Regions from separate parts of the Paenibacillus sp. J22P59 genome, predicted to be linked through region 2. Evidence: predicted binding sites of a transcription regulator. Region 2 holds the regulator's gene; the other holds the start of a gene.
What was found. The regulator NrdR, encoded in region 2, represses ribonucleotide reductase genes. The targets are predictions, from matches to a motif close to AACACNATATATNGTGTT.
Positions count from the first base shown of each region.

Region 1 (8,802 bases), on a different contig from region 2:
TCGCTGCTCCACTCGCATCGGATTCCAAGGAAGGTCGAAGTTGATCATATGGTGGCAGAATTGCAGGTTAATGCCTTCGCCGCCGGCTTCCGTTGCAATAAGCACTTGGGTGCGTCCACGGAATAGATCCATCATCCAATCTTTTTTGCCGCGATTCATCCCGCCTCGATAGGGGACGGCACTGATATTATGCTTGCGGAAAAATTGCAGCAAATATTCCTGCGTCGCACGATATTCGGTGAAAATAATAACCTTGTCATTCATTTCCTTAATTAGCTCCATCGCCTTTTCGGCTTTGGTGTTCGATTGAATCTGTTTGATGAACTCCACAAGCCCCCATATTTTGGCGCGAAGCGGCGAATCCTCGGCGGTCTTCTTGAACAGATTGACGAGCGTAAGGAACACGGCATCACGGCTGCTGCACACCTCGCGCTGGAGGGTTACAAGGGAGAGCATGCTGGACATGTCGCCGCCGCTCTCTTCATAACGTTCTTTGACAAATCCGGTGACAGCATCGTAGAGCGCTTTCTCCTCGGTTGACAATTCGAGCGGAATATTCTTAACAAAGCGTTTCGTGAACGAAATGCCTCCGTCGCCTCTGCGGTTGCGGATCATAATGCCGGATAAGGCATCCTGCAACTGGTCCTCATTTTTAGGCAGTCTTTTATCAACCACAAAGTTAGCGGCGAATTCGCTTTGCCCGCCAAGCTGGCCCGGCTTCAGCAGTGTAATGAGGTTATATAATTCATCGAGATCATTCTGAATAGGAGTAGCCGTCAGCAGCAGACAATATTTCTTGCGGAGCTGCAAGGCGAATTGATAGTTGGTCGTTTTTTTGTTCTTGAGCTTATGCGCTTCATCAATAATGATGAGGTCATAATCATTGCCAAGAACAATATCACGATGAGGATCGCGCTTCGCTGTATCCATTGAAGCGACAACTACGTCATAATGCCAAGTATGTTCTTTCTTTTGCGCGACAGCAGCTATGCCGAATTTCTGATTCAGCTCACGAACCCATTGCAGTACGAGTGAAGCAGGAACGAGAATCAGAGCCCGGCGAACGAGACCGCGTACGATGTATTCTTTGAGCACAAGGCCCGCTTCGATTGTTTTGCCTAGTCCAACCTCATCCGCAAGAATGGCTCTGCCGCCCATCTCATGCAGCACTTTGCGTGCAGTACTGATCTGGTGAGGCATCGGTTCTAAGGAAGGCAAAGAACGGAGGCATTGCAATTGCTCGAAGCTCTCAATTCGCTTGGACTGCTCGGCTTCCATAGACAGCTGATATAGTGTCCAATCATCCCATGGCCCGTTTTTGGCTACACGGCTTTGGAGCTCGTCGAACCAGGAACGATCAACATGCATATCCACGTGGGCATGGAGGGGACGAGTAATGAGGGAGGCTCCTGCGGTGTTGCCGTTGGATTGATTATTTATAGTAGAGGACAATGGAGCAGCTCCTTTCAGGTGGAAAAAGGGATAGTTGCCTCTAGTATGGCCTTTTCAACAAATATTAATAAGAAATGTCCGAAATTAAAGAAAAAACAAGCTATCAGAAGTGTGGCAGGGAGTAGTAGGAGAGATTAGGGAAAAATGAGGCTTGAGATGGCTTTAAGTCCATATGTAGTATGTTATAATGGTATTTATACACAATATATTGTGATTTATCTCATATAAGATGAACCTGTTAGTAAGCAGGAAGCAGTGGAATGGGGAGGTAATTATAACAAATGGCGAATAATCGGGGAAGACAGCTGGAGGGGCTTAGCGAGAAGATTTTTTTGGATCGCTATGCGTGGAAGCAAGCGGATACGAGCTTAACGAAGGTCGGGGACGTTGTATTAGTATTGACGAAGGATGATCCGAAATTCCCTGCCAAGGAGGTTGGAGAGGTCGTAGCCCGCAATGGCGCTGAAGTAAAGGTGCAGCTGCGGAGCGGCGAGGTGGTAACCTCGGATGTGGAGAAGCTGACGTTGACGCAAGAGAAGACGCCGGAGGAAATGTGGTCACGGCTTGCAAGTGCTTTGGCAGGTGCAGAAGACACGGAGGAGAAGCGGGCGTTATGGACGGAGCGGTTCCGTTATTTGCTCGATGATTGGAAGCTCGTGCCCGGGGGCCGAATTGCAGCTGGAGCGGGTGCGAGTGAGGAGCTGACGCTCTTCAATTGCTATGTTATTCCTTCTCCAAGGGATAGCCGCGGCGGTATTATGACTACGCTGACGGAAATGACCGAAATTATGGCGCGGGGAGGCGGTGTAGGCATTAATCTGTCCTCGCTCCGTCCGCGGCGCGCTATTGTAGCGGGAGTTAACGGTTCCTCGAGCGGCGCTGTTTCTTGGGGTGGCTTGTTCAGCTATACAACAGGGCTGATCGAGCAGGGCGGATCAAGACGCGGAGCATTAATGCTGATGATGAATGATTGGCATCCGGATGTTGAGGATTTCATAACGGTTAAGCAGACGATGGGGCAGGTTACGAATGCAAATCTGTCTGTCTGTGTCAGCAATGGTTTTATGAAAGCCGTCAAAGAGGATCTGGAGTGGGAGCTTGTCTTCCCGGATACGAAGGACCCTGAATATGATGAGCTGTGGGACGGCGACCTAGAGGCATGGCGTAAGCTTGGCAAAAGAGTGATTCTGTACAAAAAAGTCCGTGCCCGCGACGTCTGGCATAAAATTATTGAATCGGCATGGAAGTCGGCGGAGCCTGGTGTCGTATTTATGGAGTATTACAATCAAATGTCTAATAGCTGGTATTTCAATCCGATTATTAGCACGAATCCTTGTGGCGAACAGGGGCTTCCGGGATGGGGCGTATGCAACCTGTCAGCGATCAATTTATCCAAATTCTATGACCAAGAGAATCACGCGGTGGCTTGGGAAGAGCTGGCTAAGGTAACGAGATGGTCCGTGCGATTCCTCGACAATGTGATTGACACTACGCCGTATCATTTTGAAGAAAATGAAAAAAATCAAAAGCGCGAGCGCCGCGTCGGTCTAGGGACGATGGGACTTGCGGAGCTTATGATTCAGCTTGGCGTACGATATGGAAGCCCAGAATCGCTTGTATTTCTCGATGAGCTGTATGGGTTCATCGCCAGAGAGGCTTATTTGGCATCCACAGAGATTGCTGCGGAGAAAGGCTCCTTCGAAGCCTTCGAGGCAGAGCCCTTCCTGCAAAGCGGGTTTATGCGCAATATGATCTCGCAGTATCCCGAAGTGGGCGAGGCCGTGCGAAGCAATGGCATGCGTAACGTTACTGTTATTACGCAAGCGCCGACAGGCAGCACAGGGACGATGGTCGGCACATCAACTGGCATAGAGCCTTATTTTGCCTTTGAATATTTCCGCCAGAGCCGTCTTGGCTATGACAAGCAGCTTGTGCCTATTGCCCAGCAATGGAAGGATACGCATCCTGGCGAGGAGCTGCCAGCGTACTTCGTAACTGCAATGAACTTGTCGGCAAAAGACCATATTCGTGTGCAAGCCGCTATTCAGCGCTGGGTAGATAGCTCCATCTCGAAGACTGCCAACTGTCCGAGTGATTTCACAGTGGAGGAGACAAAGGAACTATATGAGCTGGCCTTTGACCTTGGCTGCAAGGGCGTGACGATCTATCGGGACGGAAGCCGTGATGTCCAGGTCTTGTCAACGACGAAGAGTGAAGAGGAAGAGAAAAAGAAAAAGGAATCAGAATTGAAGAAGCCAGTCGCCCAAGCTGCGGATGATGGAATAAAGGCGGCAACAAAGCTGGAAGCAGGTAAGGGTGCATTGGTGGATCGTCAAATGGGCAAGAATTCGTTAGATCAGTCGGAGCAGGTGCTGGATAAACAATATAAGAGCCGTCCGCAAATATTGCGTGGTGCAACCTACAAAATCAATACGCCATTCGGCATGGCCTATATTACAATAAATGACCTGAACGGCATTCCAGGGGAGATATTCCTCAATGTCGGCAAAGCGGGCTCCGATGTATTCGCGATGGCAGAAGCGCTAGGACGGGTATGCTCCTTATTCCTGCGGTATGGGGATCACGGCAATAAAGTGAAGCTGTTGACCAAGCATTTGAAGGGAATCGGGGGTTCAGGCGCAATCGGATTCGGTGTCAATCGTGTTGAATCTATTGCTGACGCGGTAGCAAAGGCGCTTGAAATTCATATGGATAGCGGCGAAGAAGCGGTTTCCTCTCAGCTTGCACAGCCTCCGTTCGTGGATGCAGCGCTGCCTAAGTCAGGAGAAGTGGACTCGCGGGATCTCTGTCCGTCATGCGGTGCAGCTACGCTGCTTAGTATAGAGGGCTGCAAGCAATGCAGCACCTGCGGATACAGCAAGTGTAATTGATTAATGTTGAAAAAATTTTTCTGCATATACGATTCAGTCAATAAGAAAGCCAATGGGCAACTGAGATTTTTTCAGTTGCTTTTTTTTATATTATTTGTTTCATAAGACCCATTGCTGGGTATAAATGAATGGCGACTTCCATATGCTTATTCGTCGGATAAGAAATAGATAAGAAATACTAGGTATTATTAGTAGTTATAGTAGTGATTACCCTATATAGAAGGACAAGAAGCTGCATAAATTATAGATTGTAACAATTTTTTCAATAAAATTTGTTTTGATATGCTCTGATACGGCATATAATTGGATTGCATATCCAGTTATTTATGCCTATAGACAAGACTATGTGCTAGCCTGTACTTTTAAAAATAGCTTGATGCTTGATTTTTAAGGGAGGTGATGCTGGTTTAGAGCAGATAAATGTAAGCGCTTTTGTATTTGAAAACCCAAATCTAAGGAGGAATTAATGATGAATCTGGCTTTACCGAACCACCGTTTGTTCCACAAGCTGCTTGTTGCTGGCGGTATGCTTCTGATGACCGCTGTACTGATGCTTCTGTTTCCAGACACAAGCTCGGCTCACGGGTATTTGGATGTTCCAGCGAGCCGCGCATTGTTATGCCAAAAAAAGATAAATACAGATTGTGGAGGAGCTGCTTACGAGCCGCAAAGCGCTGAAGCGCCTAAAGGCTTCCCTAACGGCGGCCCTGCTGACGGCCAAATTGCGAGTGCTGGCACCAGCTTTCCTAAGCTTAATGAGCAAACTTCGACTCGTTGGGCTAAGGTGCCAATGCAGGCAGGACCACAGGCTTTCAAATGGCAGTTGAATGCTGCTCACGCTACGACTACGTTCAAGTATTTCATCACTAAGCCGGGCTGGAACCCGAACGCTCCGCTGACAAGAGCCTCCTTTGACCTTACACCGTTCTGCCAAGAAAATCTGAATGGTGCAAGTCCCGCTAATTATTACACTTCCAATTGCAATGTTCCAGCAAGAACAGGCTATCATGTTATTCTAGCAATCTGGGAAGTTTCCGGAGCTCCTACTGCTTACGTCAACGTATCTGATGTTGATTTTGGCGGAGGCAGTGCACTTCCAGCACCAACTAACTTGGCTTCCACAGCCGTAACAGATAACAGCGTTTCCTTGAGCTGGACCGCCGTACCTGGTGCATTAAGCTATCAGATTTATCGCAATAATGTATCGGTAGGCACAACATCGTCAACTACCTTCACGAGCACGGGCCTAACGAGCGGCACTCCTTATAGCTTTACCGTCATAGCCATAGACGCCTCGGGCAACGCCTCACCGGCCTCTTCCGCATTGTCGGTCACGACGACTGGATCTAGCAGCCCAGCGTATCCAGCCTGGAGTGCGACGACAGTCTATGTAGGCGGAAACAAGGTTTCTTATAACGGCGTCAATTATGAAGCCAAATGGTGGACATTAGGCGAGACCCCAACTGGCAATAATGTTTGGAAGATCATTCCTTAACGATCAGTAAAGCCTTGGAGGTAAGAACCTTCAGGGCTTTTTTCTATGTCTGTTTTTCCTGATAATAATGAAGGAAATCATGATATAAATTCAACTCATTCGTCTGCACCTAATACGAACAGACTTTGTAAGAGATCGAAGAAGGAGTTTCCGGGTATTAGAGACATATTAGTTTCTAGCCGTTTCGTTAATTCTCTGATAATATGATGTTCAGATGGAAGATGCAGTGAATCATTAGACGAAAGCACTATGTCATCCTATTTCATGGTTGGTTGCTGTTGTGGTGTGAGATCGGCTGCGACCAGAGTTTTGAAAAGTGTGGGAACTGTCGTAAAAATGGCTCTACTAGGGGGCTTTAAGTTGGAGAAAGATATTCATTTGTTTACTATGCAGGTTATGCTCTTAACTTTTCTATTCAGTTATGGGGCAAATAGAAATATTGATTCACCGATTAAGATAAAATTAACTCAGATAATAGCGATTTTGATTTTTTTCAGAAAAATAAATAAAAGTATCTCTATTGAGTCTGTAATCAGTCGAGTGTTGTTCAATATTTTATCGCTTGCACTTCTATTTAATTGGGGGTTTGGCATTATCCCCATCGAAATTCTCCATGTACTTACCGCTTTTATTTGTATGATATTTCTATTGGTTATTATACTTGCGGTTATTGTTTTTACAATCTCTTATTTTCTTAATAAGCGATATTAGTTTGGACTGACAGCAGTCAATCTGACTTTTTCGTCGGCATATCTTTCTTATCATGATCAAAAGGAGCGAGGATGAATGGAGGCAACTGAAATAATAATGAATAGAGTGACACCTATACTAAGAATTTTTGATGTATACAAGGCTAAACAATTCTATTTGGAGTTTTTGGAATTTACATTAGATTGGGAGCATCGGTTTGAAGAGAATATGCCGTTATATATGCAGGTCTCATACAGTAACTGCATCATACATCTCTCTGAGCATCATGGAGATTGCTCGCCCGGCGCCGCTATTCGCATTGAAGTGAACAATATTGTGGCATTACATACGAAAATAATAGAAAAGAAATATCCCTATTCACGTCCGGGTATAGAACCTACGCCATGGGATACTCTTGAAGTGACTGTGACCGATCCTTTCGGTAACAGAATTTTATTTTATGAGGATATTGAATTTGGGGATGACAACAAAGTATAACCTCAGCAATGGATTTCTATAATGAAGCAGCTAATTCTCTCTTGAGGGGATTGGTTGCTTTTTTTTTCATCTATATGCTATCATTTCAATCCTTTTAATAGAAGAAAAGGATTATGCAGGTCCTTAGTTCTGTCAAAACAAATTCATGACCTATATTTCGACAAAATTAGTCATAAACCAACATTATCTCTTAATGATTTACAAAGACAAGTGTTATATCGTTTATTGATGTGAAATTTATGGTATTCGCAATAATTAACAAAATAAGGAGAAAAGATCGTATGAATACAAACAAGACATCTATTAATACTAGTATAGCAATGATGTTCTTAATAATTTTATTGCTGATAACTCCGACTAATGTATCTGCCTTGCAGCAAAACACTTCAATTAATAATAAATTAATTGAAGAAAACTTAATTCTTAATTCTAGCTTTGAAGGTCCGGGACAAAATGGTGTTGCAGAAAAATGGGGGACGACAGGAACAGCCTCGTTTAGCCTTATACAAGATGCTGTATCCAGTGGGGTTCAGGTTCAAAAAATTTCGGTAACAAATTTATCATTTAATAAGTTTGCTTCAGTGGATCAATCTATCTGGGTTGTTGAAGGAAAGCCTTTCAGGATTACAGGAATTTTATGAGTGGGATGGTAGTATGAGATGGTCTGGTAATAATGGAGATACAATGCTTGCATATGACCAATACTATTTTGAAAACCATTTACCAGAGGGGTCTAACAGGAAAGCAAAAGGATTAGTCAGGTACTATAAAAAAGGAAAAAATCATTATGGCTATGAGGTAGTTAAAAACAGTGGTAAAAACCGGGCAGGGAAAAAAGTATGGGAATCAATATTTTAGGGAACTTATGAAATATAGATGGATTGTACTAATGGTGGCCTGTTGTTTATTAATTATGATTTTATTTTATCAGGTCTCAACAGATAGTGTTCAAAGAAATTAGTTCAATTAAACAAGTAAAAGAAAGTAATGCAATAGTACACATTATTATGTCTAAAGAAGATGATATATTTCTTTATCATGGTATTGAGGTGCCAAAAATTAATTGGGAAAAAAATATAATAGTAATTACTGAAGGGTGGAAATTGAAACAACTTACATATGTGAAATTTAAACCGTTCAGTAGACATACGCATAGGCTAGTTAAAGCTACATTAAATAAGAAAAGCCAAAATAATATGGTGTATGTTTATAAAATAAAAAAAACAGATATAGTTCTTGATGAGAAATTTGCAAATGGAGGTGTGTTTTTCGAATAAATTATTTTGATATAAAGGCACATTAGAGTGAACTGTAACCCGTAAGATGGACACTTAAAAAATTTTCCTCTTAAGGGTTTTTGTGCTAAATCATACTATTGAGAATAAATGAGGAATGAAGACCAAACCACAGGCAGTTGTATGTATCATGTGAAAAATAATGAATGAATTAAGGAGAAAACAAGTTGTTGTATATAATTGTAATAACAATAATTATTTTAATATCTTTATTAAAAAGAATAAGTGAAAAACGGATGAAATACGCACTCCCCATTTCCTTTCTATTACTATTTTTCATTATTAACATTCCTTTAAAAGAATCAATTAGACATCTGATTATGGTGATTCTTTATGCAATTATTTTTTCGTTAATAATGCCAACTAATAAAGTGGTAAATTATTTCGAAAAAATTCATTACACAAGAAGGAATAGGAAATAAAGTATCAATAAACGAAATGAATTTTGATTTTAAGTAAAATTTTAAATAAGTATAATTGA
Region 1 is NZ_JBXENX010000003.1:167,283-176,084, forward strand. Features, by position in the region: gene AC50YO_RS06060 (DEAD/DEAH box helicase) at 1-1,368, opposite strand, end outside; gene AC50YO_RS06065 (adenosylcobalamin-dependent ribonucleoside-diphosphate reductase) at 1,734-4,343, shown strand; gene AC50YO_RS06070 (lytic polysaccharide monooxygenase) at 4,813-5,838, shown strand; gene AC50YO_RS06075 (hypothetical protein) at 6,199-6,549, shown strand; gene AC50YO_RS06080 (glyoxalase superfamily protein) at 6,625-7,026, shown strand; gene AC50YO_RS06085 (hypothetical protein) at 7,308-7,667, shown strand; gene AC50YO_RS06090 (hypothetical protein) at 7,681-7,884, shown strand; gene AC50YO_RS06095 (hypothetical protein) at 7,971-8,303, shown strand.
Region 1: the regulator NrdR is predicted to act here: its motif matches at 1,650-1,667, upstream of AC50YO_RS06065 (adenosylcobalamin-dependent ribonucleoside-diphosphate reductase).

Region 2 (8,802 bases):
GGTAGACACACGTTCGGCAGGAAGCCTGGAGCAGGACTCTGATACTGAGGCTAAAGCAGAGATTTCTGCTGAGCGTGCCAATCCCGTATTGGTTGTTATTGTAGAGATGAAGCGGCTTGGGCTAGTTATCCAAATATTACGGACTCCACAAGCGGCAGACATTGACAAGTCGGGAATTATATCGGCATCCGAGGCGGTTATGCTCGGGGTTGCCTTGTCATTAGATGCTTTTGGTGCTGGTATAGGTGCAGCCATGATTGGGCTGCCGGCGCTGTTGACAGCCTTCGTTATAACAGCAGCAAGTGCGCTTTTTCTACTGAGCGGCATTCGATTCGGATTCCGATTCTCGAATTGGAGAGGGATTCAAGCCTTGTCGGTGCTTCCAGGTATTTTATTAATTATGATGGGAATTATGAAGCTGTTATAAGTGAGCGGATAATGGAGCATAAATGGAGGTGAAAGCTTGTGAAGATTGGTTTGACCGGCGGTATCGCGACTGGCAAGAGCACCGTAGCCACTATGTTAGTGGAGAGGGGGGCATTGCTGGTCGATGCCGATCAGGTTGCAAGAGAGGTTGTCATGCCCGGCGAATCGGCTTTAGAGGCTGTCGCCTCTTTATTCGGACAAGCTGTATTACATACAGATGGAAGCTTGAATCGGAAGGCGCTTGGCGAGATTGTGTTCAAGAATCAAGAGCTGCTGGTGAAGCTGGAAGCGATTCTGCATCCCGCAATAAGAAGCCGTATGCAGGAGCGCATCAGGCAGTATGAAGCAGACAACCCCGAGCGACTTATTGTGGCAGATGTGCCTTTGTTATACGAGACGGGGCAAGAAGGCTTGTATGATGGGGTCATGGTCGTCTATGTGCCAGCGAGTGTTCAGTTAATCAGGCTTATGGAACGTAATTCGATTGGTGAAGAGGAAGCTGCTAGGAGAATAGGGCTGCAGATGGACATTGAACAGAAAAAAGCTCGGGCGGATTGGGTAATTGACAATAGTGGTACGTTGGAGGAGACGGGTAAACAGCTGGATGCTTTTTGGACGAGCAGAGGCTTATCATGAAGTGGCTGCTGAAGAAGAGAGTGCTGCTTATTGTGCTGATCGGCTTGCTGGCGATGCTGTTTTTAACTTCGAACTGGATGGAGCGATATATGTATCCTATTCGGTATAAGGAAGACATTCGAGCCAGTGCTTCCAATTATGGGGTAGATCCTCATTTGGTAGCAGCCATTATCCGCTCGGAGACGAATTTCTCAACGGGCAAGGTGTCCAAAAAAGGCGCCCTAGGACTGATGCAGATTATGCCGAATACAGCAGACTGGGTCGTTCAGCAAGCGGGGTTCGAGCGCGTATCGAATGAAATGCTAATGGAGCGTGCAGATGTAAGCATTGAGGTTGGGGTATGGTATTTACAGTCCCTGCACAAGCAATTCGATCAGAATCCGATTGCGGTGATCGCTGCTTATAATGCCGGACCCGGCAATGTGAGAAAGTGGTTAGATACAGGCAAATGGGATGGTCAGCTGGAAACGAAGAGTGAAATCCCTTATGGAGAGACTCGTCACTATGTACAGCGTGTCATTTATTACTATAATAAATATAAAGAGCTGTATCCGGAACTTTGAACTTTGATGACAACAGGCAAGAAGCTTTGGTTGCCATCCACTTCTGGGACAAGGCAACCAAAGCATCTGTTAATCATGACTGATGAAAAGGTTATTTATTTCCTGCAAGGGATTGCTCGGCAATTTGCACCAGGCGACGAGTGATATATCCACCGATCGATCCTGCATCTTTGGTAGTGAAATTCCCGTAATAACCATCTTGCGGGATTGCAATACCCAGCTCTTGTGCGACCTCATATTTCAGTTGGTCTAGTGCTGCCGTAGCTTGTGGTACTACCAATTGGTTGCTGCTGCGGTTTTGGCTCATTTGTTGTTCACCTCCTTGCGGTTGGTAACAATATTATGTGCTTAATTCCAAAGATCATTACAAATACACATTGGTAATTATTTCAACTAAACGAAAGGGAGTGAAAGTATATGAAATGTCCTTATTGCGACTATTCCGGAACGAAGGTACTTGATTCCCGCCCTGCGAACGAGAATAAATCTATCCGTCGGAGGCGTGAGTGTGAGAAATGCAGCCGCCGCTTCACGACATTCGAGATGATTGAAGAAACGCCGCTTATTGTTATAAAAAAAGACGGCAGCCGCGAAGAATTCAGCCGGGACAAAATTTTGCGTGGTTTAATACGTGCTTGCGAGAAGCGTCCAGTATCGGTCGAGCATCTTGAGGTTATTGTCTCTGAAGTAGAGAAGGAGCTCCGCACGACAGCACTTGCTGAAGTTGAGAGCAGAGTGATCGGTGAGTATGTGATGGGCCAGCTATATCCAATTGATGAAGTGGCTTATGTGCGTTTCGCATCTGTGTATAGACAGTTCAAGGACATTGATATGTTCATGAAAGAATTGAGCAGCCTTTTGTCGAAGGATCCAGTTAATAATAGCGGTACTTAATTTATCTGTGCATAGCAGTATAGTCCGCTCTTCTTTTGGGGGGAGTTACAATGGACATTAATAAATAAAGCGAAAATCCGTACATAGGGTTTTCGCTTTTTTTGTCTCGAAAGTTAGGTATGGGAAATTTGACCCTTGGTGCGTGAGGTAAGAGCAGAAGAAATCTGAACATCCGGTCTGGTATGAGGCAAGATCACAAAAGTATGAGGAAAAGCACCTATAAATGTGGTGGGTGGGGGAGGAAGCAGGAATGTATGAGGTAAAACTCATCCGTCAGGAAGCTTGGCTCTTGAGATATGAGGCTAGCCTCATACAATGCTTGTTGTGCAGGATAAGCGGGTCGAATGGATGAGTATAGCCTCACAGAAGAGTGAGGTAGTCGCAGCGCTCGCAGTTGTGGGCTCGTTATTTGAGTAGATGGCAGTGTGTGGGTTAATTAATAAGCTAGTGGTTAGTTGAAAAATCAGGCATTTTAGCTGTTCACTTTGCCGGTATGAGGCAAGATCACATAAGTATGAGGAAAAGCACCTATAAATGTGGTGAGTGGGGAAGGAATTCGGAATGTATGAGGTAAAACTCATCCGTCAGGAGGTTGGGCTCCTGAGATATGAGGCTAGCCTCATACAATGCTTGTTATGTAGGATAAGCAGGTCGTATGGATGAGGATAGCCTCACAGAAGAGTGAGGTAGTTGCAGCGCACGCAGTTGTGGGCTCGGTATTTGAGTAAATGGCAGTGTTGGCTAATTTAAAAGTTAGTGACAATATAGGTTAGTTGAAAAACTAGGCAAAGCAATTGTAGTGAGTCATTTAGTTGCTGAACAGTAGATGGTACGATTGCTCTTGATAAGCTGGCGGGATAGGGAGAAGCTTGGCTCCTGAGATATGAGGCTAGCCTCATACAATGCTTGTTGTGCAGGATAAGCGGGTCGAATGGATGAGTATAGCCTTACAGAAGAGTGAGGTAGTCGCAGCGCTCGCAGTTGTGGGCTCGTTATTTGAGTAGATGGCAGTGGGGGCTAGTTGAAAAGCTAGTGCCATTATAGGTTTGTTGAAAACTAGGCGTTGCAGCTGTAAGGAGTTAATCCGTTACATGAGGGGGAGGTTACGGTTGATAAGTTAGTTTGGGAAGTTTTGCTGTTACTGATCTGCAAGAATAAACAGTCAATAATTAAATGAATTATTTCTTCATTCTCTCTTCAATGGCATATCTAATTCAATATATTCCCATTATGAATCGCTATTTTTATAGCTGATGCCTATCAATTCTTAAATTCAGTTAGAAAAAATATACAAGTATCGTTTTTCAAAAAATAATGTAAACTAAAACTAGCTCAAAGTTTGTTATTATTATACTTTACAGATAGTTTCGATCTTACTTGCATGGTCAGAGGAGTGAAAGGGTTGGGTAATTTTAGACATAAGCTTGGCAAATGGAACTCGATCCGCAATAAGATATTTTTTTCAATTCTGCTGTTTCTGATTATTCCATTCCTTCTTACGTTTTATCTGATGGACAAGCCGCTGGAGAAGGTGATTGAGCGTAAAATAGGAGACTCTGCACAGGATGCCCTCCATCTTGTTAATTTCAATGTGAATTTATTTCTGGAGGATATGGTCCAATCAGCTGTCGATATTACGACAACCCCGAGCATTACTAAGCTGCTCAAGGACCCTAATGCTTACAGCAAATATGAGAAATTACGCCTGAATGATGAAATATTGAATCGCTTATTCAGCTCCTATTATACAAATACATATGTGACCTTATTCGATGCGCAGGGCAATTGGCTTAGTACAAGCTATATGATGGAAGAACTGCTGGAAGAGTATAGGGATTCGGATTGGTACATCGATATGATGAGCAGGCCGTATCAGATCAAATGGATGTTCAACGATGAGCAGCTATTATATACGGACCGCAAACCAATCATCACGCTTGTAAAAACGGTTACGGAGCTGCTGAGCAATCGTAATACGGGAATGATTGTGTTCAGTGTGTCAGAAGAGGACCTGCGCAAATATTTGACGGGTCTTGAAGGCGAGGTCTATCTGGTCGACAAAGAAGGGACAATTGTGTCCAGCCAGACCAAAGAGAGAATTGGTCAAAGTGTATCAGAAGAAAGCTATATGCCAAAAGTAAGAAAAGGCATCAAAGGGCAGGAAATTATCGAGAAGGACGGCCAAAAGTGGATCGCTAATTATAATACGGTGAAGCTTAATGGCTGGAAAATTATACAGGTGGTTCCGTATGATACGGTATTCAAGGAAATTTTCGAAATTCGCCAGACGAATATTCTGATCTTTATTTTCATTTTCATTATTTTCACCTTCATTACATTGTCCATTTCCTACAGCATATCGAAGCCGCTCAAATTGTTGAAGAAACGGATGCGGGAGCTGGAGGATAAGGAGTTCTATTCTGCGATCGCGATTACGGGTCCACAGGAAATTTCCTCACTCATTAGCACTTATAATAAAATGGTTAAGGAGATTCGGGGACTTCTGCTTAAGGTGAAGGATGAATACGAGCAGAAGGAAGATATGCGATTCCGCGCCTTGCAGGCACAGATTAATCCGCATTTCATTCTGAATACGCTCAATAATATAAAGTGGATGGCTTATATCCGTAATGATCGGGAAGTTGGGGACATGATCTCTAATCTCGGAGGCATACTGGAAGGCAGTATTGGGCGAGGGGCAAGCTTAATTCCATTGCGCCAGGAGCTTGATTATATCGACAACTATATTGGGCTTATGAAAATGAAGTATCAAGAGAAATTATCTTATAAGGTTGATATTCCCGATGAACTGATGGATCAAGAGGTCATCAAGATTATGCTGCAGCCGATTATTGAGAACTGTCTAGTACACGGCATTGATCCGATGAATGGCCTAGGCCAAATTGTCATCGAAGCGCGTTATGAAGAGGAACAGTTCATCTTGGTTGTCCACGATAACGGCGCAGGCATTACGGAAGAAAGGCTGGCTGAGATTGAGAGGAGATTGGCAGCGGGATCGGAAGAGCCTCCTCCGGAACGAATTGGCGTGAAAAATGTACATGACAGATTAAAGCTGCAATATGGAGAGGAATATGGCATTCATATCACTAGCCGCTTTGGAGAAGGAACGACGGTGCGGTATGTTTTGCCGATTAAGAAAGCGGAGAAAGGACTTGGCGATGAAGCTTAAGGTGATGCTGGTAGACGATGAACTGTTAGTGCGATTAGGGATCAAATCGCTGATTGACTGGGAGAATCATAATTTTGAATTTATCGGGGATGCTCCGGATGGGGAAAAAGCGCTTGAGCTGATGGAGCACAAGGTTCCGGATATTTTGCTTACGGATATTGTGATGCCCCGCATGAATGGGCTTGAGCTTATTGAGGTAGTCAAGGAACGATATCCGAACACGCTTATTATCGTTCTAAGCAGCCATAATGAATTCGATTACGTTCGCAAAGCGATGAAGCTTGGAGTAGTCGATTATATGTTAAAAACGTCAATGAAGCCTGAAGAGCTGCTGGAGCTGCTAATCGAAGCAGCAGCAAAGCTAGCCAAAGGACAAGCACATTCATTGCCGGCTAATGATCAGGGACAGTCTGCAGAGAGCAGATTCGAGAGGACGACCCGGCAGCTGCAGCTTCTTCTTGAGGATGAAGAGGTGCCGCAATCGCAAGAGCTGCCTGAATTGAGGCCTAATAGCATTCTGCTTCTCTTGTATGTAGGGCAAGTGCGGGAGGGTGGACAGGGCGCTTCTGCTATTCAGTTGTTGAAGCATTTGGTTCAATCTGAGCTGGATCTGATTCTGGATAGCAACCCGATCACGATTGAGACTACAGAGATGGCAGCTCTTCTCACGTTGTCCGATGACAAGCTGCCGGAGTTGTCAATTATGGTTAAGAACTTGATTAGTGCTTCCAATCAACTGCTGGGCATCTCGCTTCGTGCTGAGGTAAGCGAGCCTATTAACAATTGGGAGGAGCTCCAAGGCCTATATGTGGATATGAAAGCAGCGATGCATGAGCAGGGCATGCGTGTGACCTCTCGGGATGATATTAAGCAGCTGCTTGAATATATAAAAGCGAATTTCACACAGGATATTTCTCTGAGATATGCGGCTGAAATGATTAATATGAGCGAAAGCTATTTGAGTACGATTTTCAAAAAAGAAACTGGTCTTGGCTTCACGGACTGGATTAATCATTTGCGTATCGAGCAGGCGGCTGGCTTGCTCAAAGAAACGAATCTCCCCAGTTATTTGATTGCGGAGCAGGTGGGCTATGAAAATATTAATTATTTTGGACGTCTTTTTAAAAAAATTAAAGGGGTTAGCCCGCAAAAATATCGAGCGCAATATCAGAAATGAGAGAGAAAGAAAGCGCTATCTTTATAGAGTGAACATTTGATCCAAAGAAAGTGAATACCAACGAGTATTCAGAAAATAGTGAATAAACGTAAAAGATTCGTTCCTGTTTCAATAGAATCTCTGAGGCTATACTTTTGTTAGAAGCCTTCCCCATTGTAATCATCAGGAAGGTGCACAACAAGAAGAGGGAGGAGATTGAAGCATGATCGTCGGATCGATGAAGCATTGGGCTGATCAACGTCACACCGTACATCCTGTTCTGCGCAAAGCCATTGATTATTTGGCCGAGACAGATTTGGACTCGCAGGAAGTAGGGAAGTATCCGATCTGGGGCGATGATATGTTCGCACTGCTATCGGCTATTAAGACGAAGCCGCATTATGAGCAGCCTGCAGAGAAGCATGAACGCTTCCTCGATATTCATTATTTGATTAGTGGAGAAGAGACGATCGGTTGGCAATTGCAAGACGACAATTGTGAGCCATCCCAGCCTTATAACCCTGAAGAAGACTATGCCTTGTTCAAGGAGTTGAAGGAGGAGACGATGATCACGCTGAAGCCAGGCATGTTCGTCGTATTGTTCCCGCAGGATATTCATCGGCCGGGTATTACGCTGACAGCCGCTTCCGATGTTCGAAAGGTCGTCGTCAAGATCAATCAAGCTTTGTTCTAGGGCTACACACCAAATGATTACTAGCAAAAGGGGGCATTATCCATGTTGAAAAAACGTATTTTTACTGTAACTTCAGCACTTGTTCTTATCCTGGCTTTAGTGGCAGGCTGCTCTAGCAATAAGGCAGGCACGGATACGAATAAAGGTGAGAATGCAGGTGCAAACGGTTCCAAAGAAAAAGTAGAGCTCTCATTATGGCTTACTCCTCAGTGGAAGGGTGTCATGGATTCTACAGAAGCAAATGCCGACTATGACAGCTTCTTCAAATATGCAGCAGATAAATTCTCTAAGCAATATGACAAATATGATGTGAAAGTCAATGTTCAAGTGGTAGCGGGCGATCAACGCGATGAGCTTCTCAATGTTAACTTGAACGGCGGAACACCTCCTAACATCTTTTTTGAAAGCGTTTTTGCGATGGGAGACTATGCTCATCGTGGAGCATTGGCACCACTCAATGACATCGTAGATGATGCAGCAAAAACCGATATCGACCAAAGCTATTGGAATAATGTGACCTTCGGAGATGATGTTTACTTCTATCCGTTCTCTCACAACCCAGGTACATTCGCTTATAATGCGGACATGTTCAAAGCAGCAGGTCTTGAGGCGTTCATCGGGGACGACAAAGAGATTCAAACATGGACAATGGAAGAGTACGACCAAATTCTTAGCACTTTGAAAGCGAAATTGCCTAAAGGCTCTTATCCAATGGGGCTTTATGCTTTGAACAATCAAGGCGATACTTGGAATCTTGCTTACCTTAGAATGTTCGGCAACAAGTTCTTTGATGACCAAGGCAACATCATTGTAGATGATGCTAACGGTGTGAAAGCTGCGGAATGGCTGAAAAAAGTGTATGATTCCGGCTACACGAATCCAGGTGCAGAATCTGTATCTTCTAACGATGCTAATGCCATGTTCCAGAACCAACAGCTGGCGATCAGCTTCACGAATGCGATCTTGTTCAACAATGCCAAAGCAGATATGGAAGCTGGCAAATCACCGAAATTCGACATGCGTCTAGCTAACATTCCATCTGCAAGCGGAGATCCGTTGTCCTTCACTTATGTTGTAGGTGCAAGCGTATTCCAGACAGGTGATGATGTTAAGACACAGGTTGCCAAAGATTTCGTTAAATTCTTCTCCACGGATACTGAATTGGTGAAAGCGTCCAAAAACAGCATCCCAGTAAGAACGTCAGTTGTTAATGAATTCAAAGAGCAATACCCGCTGTTCGCAG
Region 2 is NZ_JBXENX010000009.1:128,768-137,569, reverse strand. Features, by position in the region: gene ytaF (sporulation membrane protein YtaF) at 1-427, shown strand, start outside; gene coaE (dephospho-CoA kinase) at 466-1,062, shown strand; gene AC50YO_RS17070 (lytic transglycosylase domain-containing protein) at 1,059-1,625, shown strand; gene AC50YO_RS17065 (alpha/beta-type small acid-soluble spore protein) at 1,717-1,932, opposite strand; gene nrdR (transcriptional regulator NrdR) at 2,043-2,519, shown strand; gene AC50YO_RS17055 (sensor histidine kinase) at 3,922-5,709, shown strand; gene AC50YO_RS17050 (response regulator transcription factor) at 5,699-6,886, shown strand; gene AC50YO_RS17045 (NanQ anomerase/TabA/YiaL family protein) at 7,089-7,559, shown strand; gene AC50YO_RS17040 (ABC transporter substrate-binding protein) at 7,602-8,802, shown strand, end outside.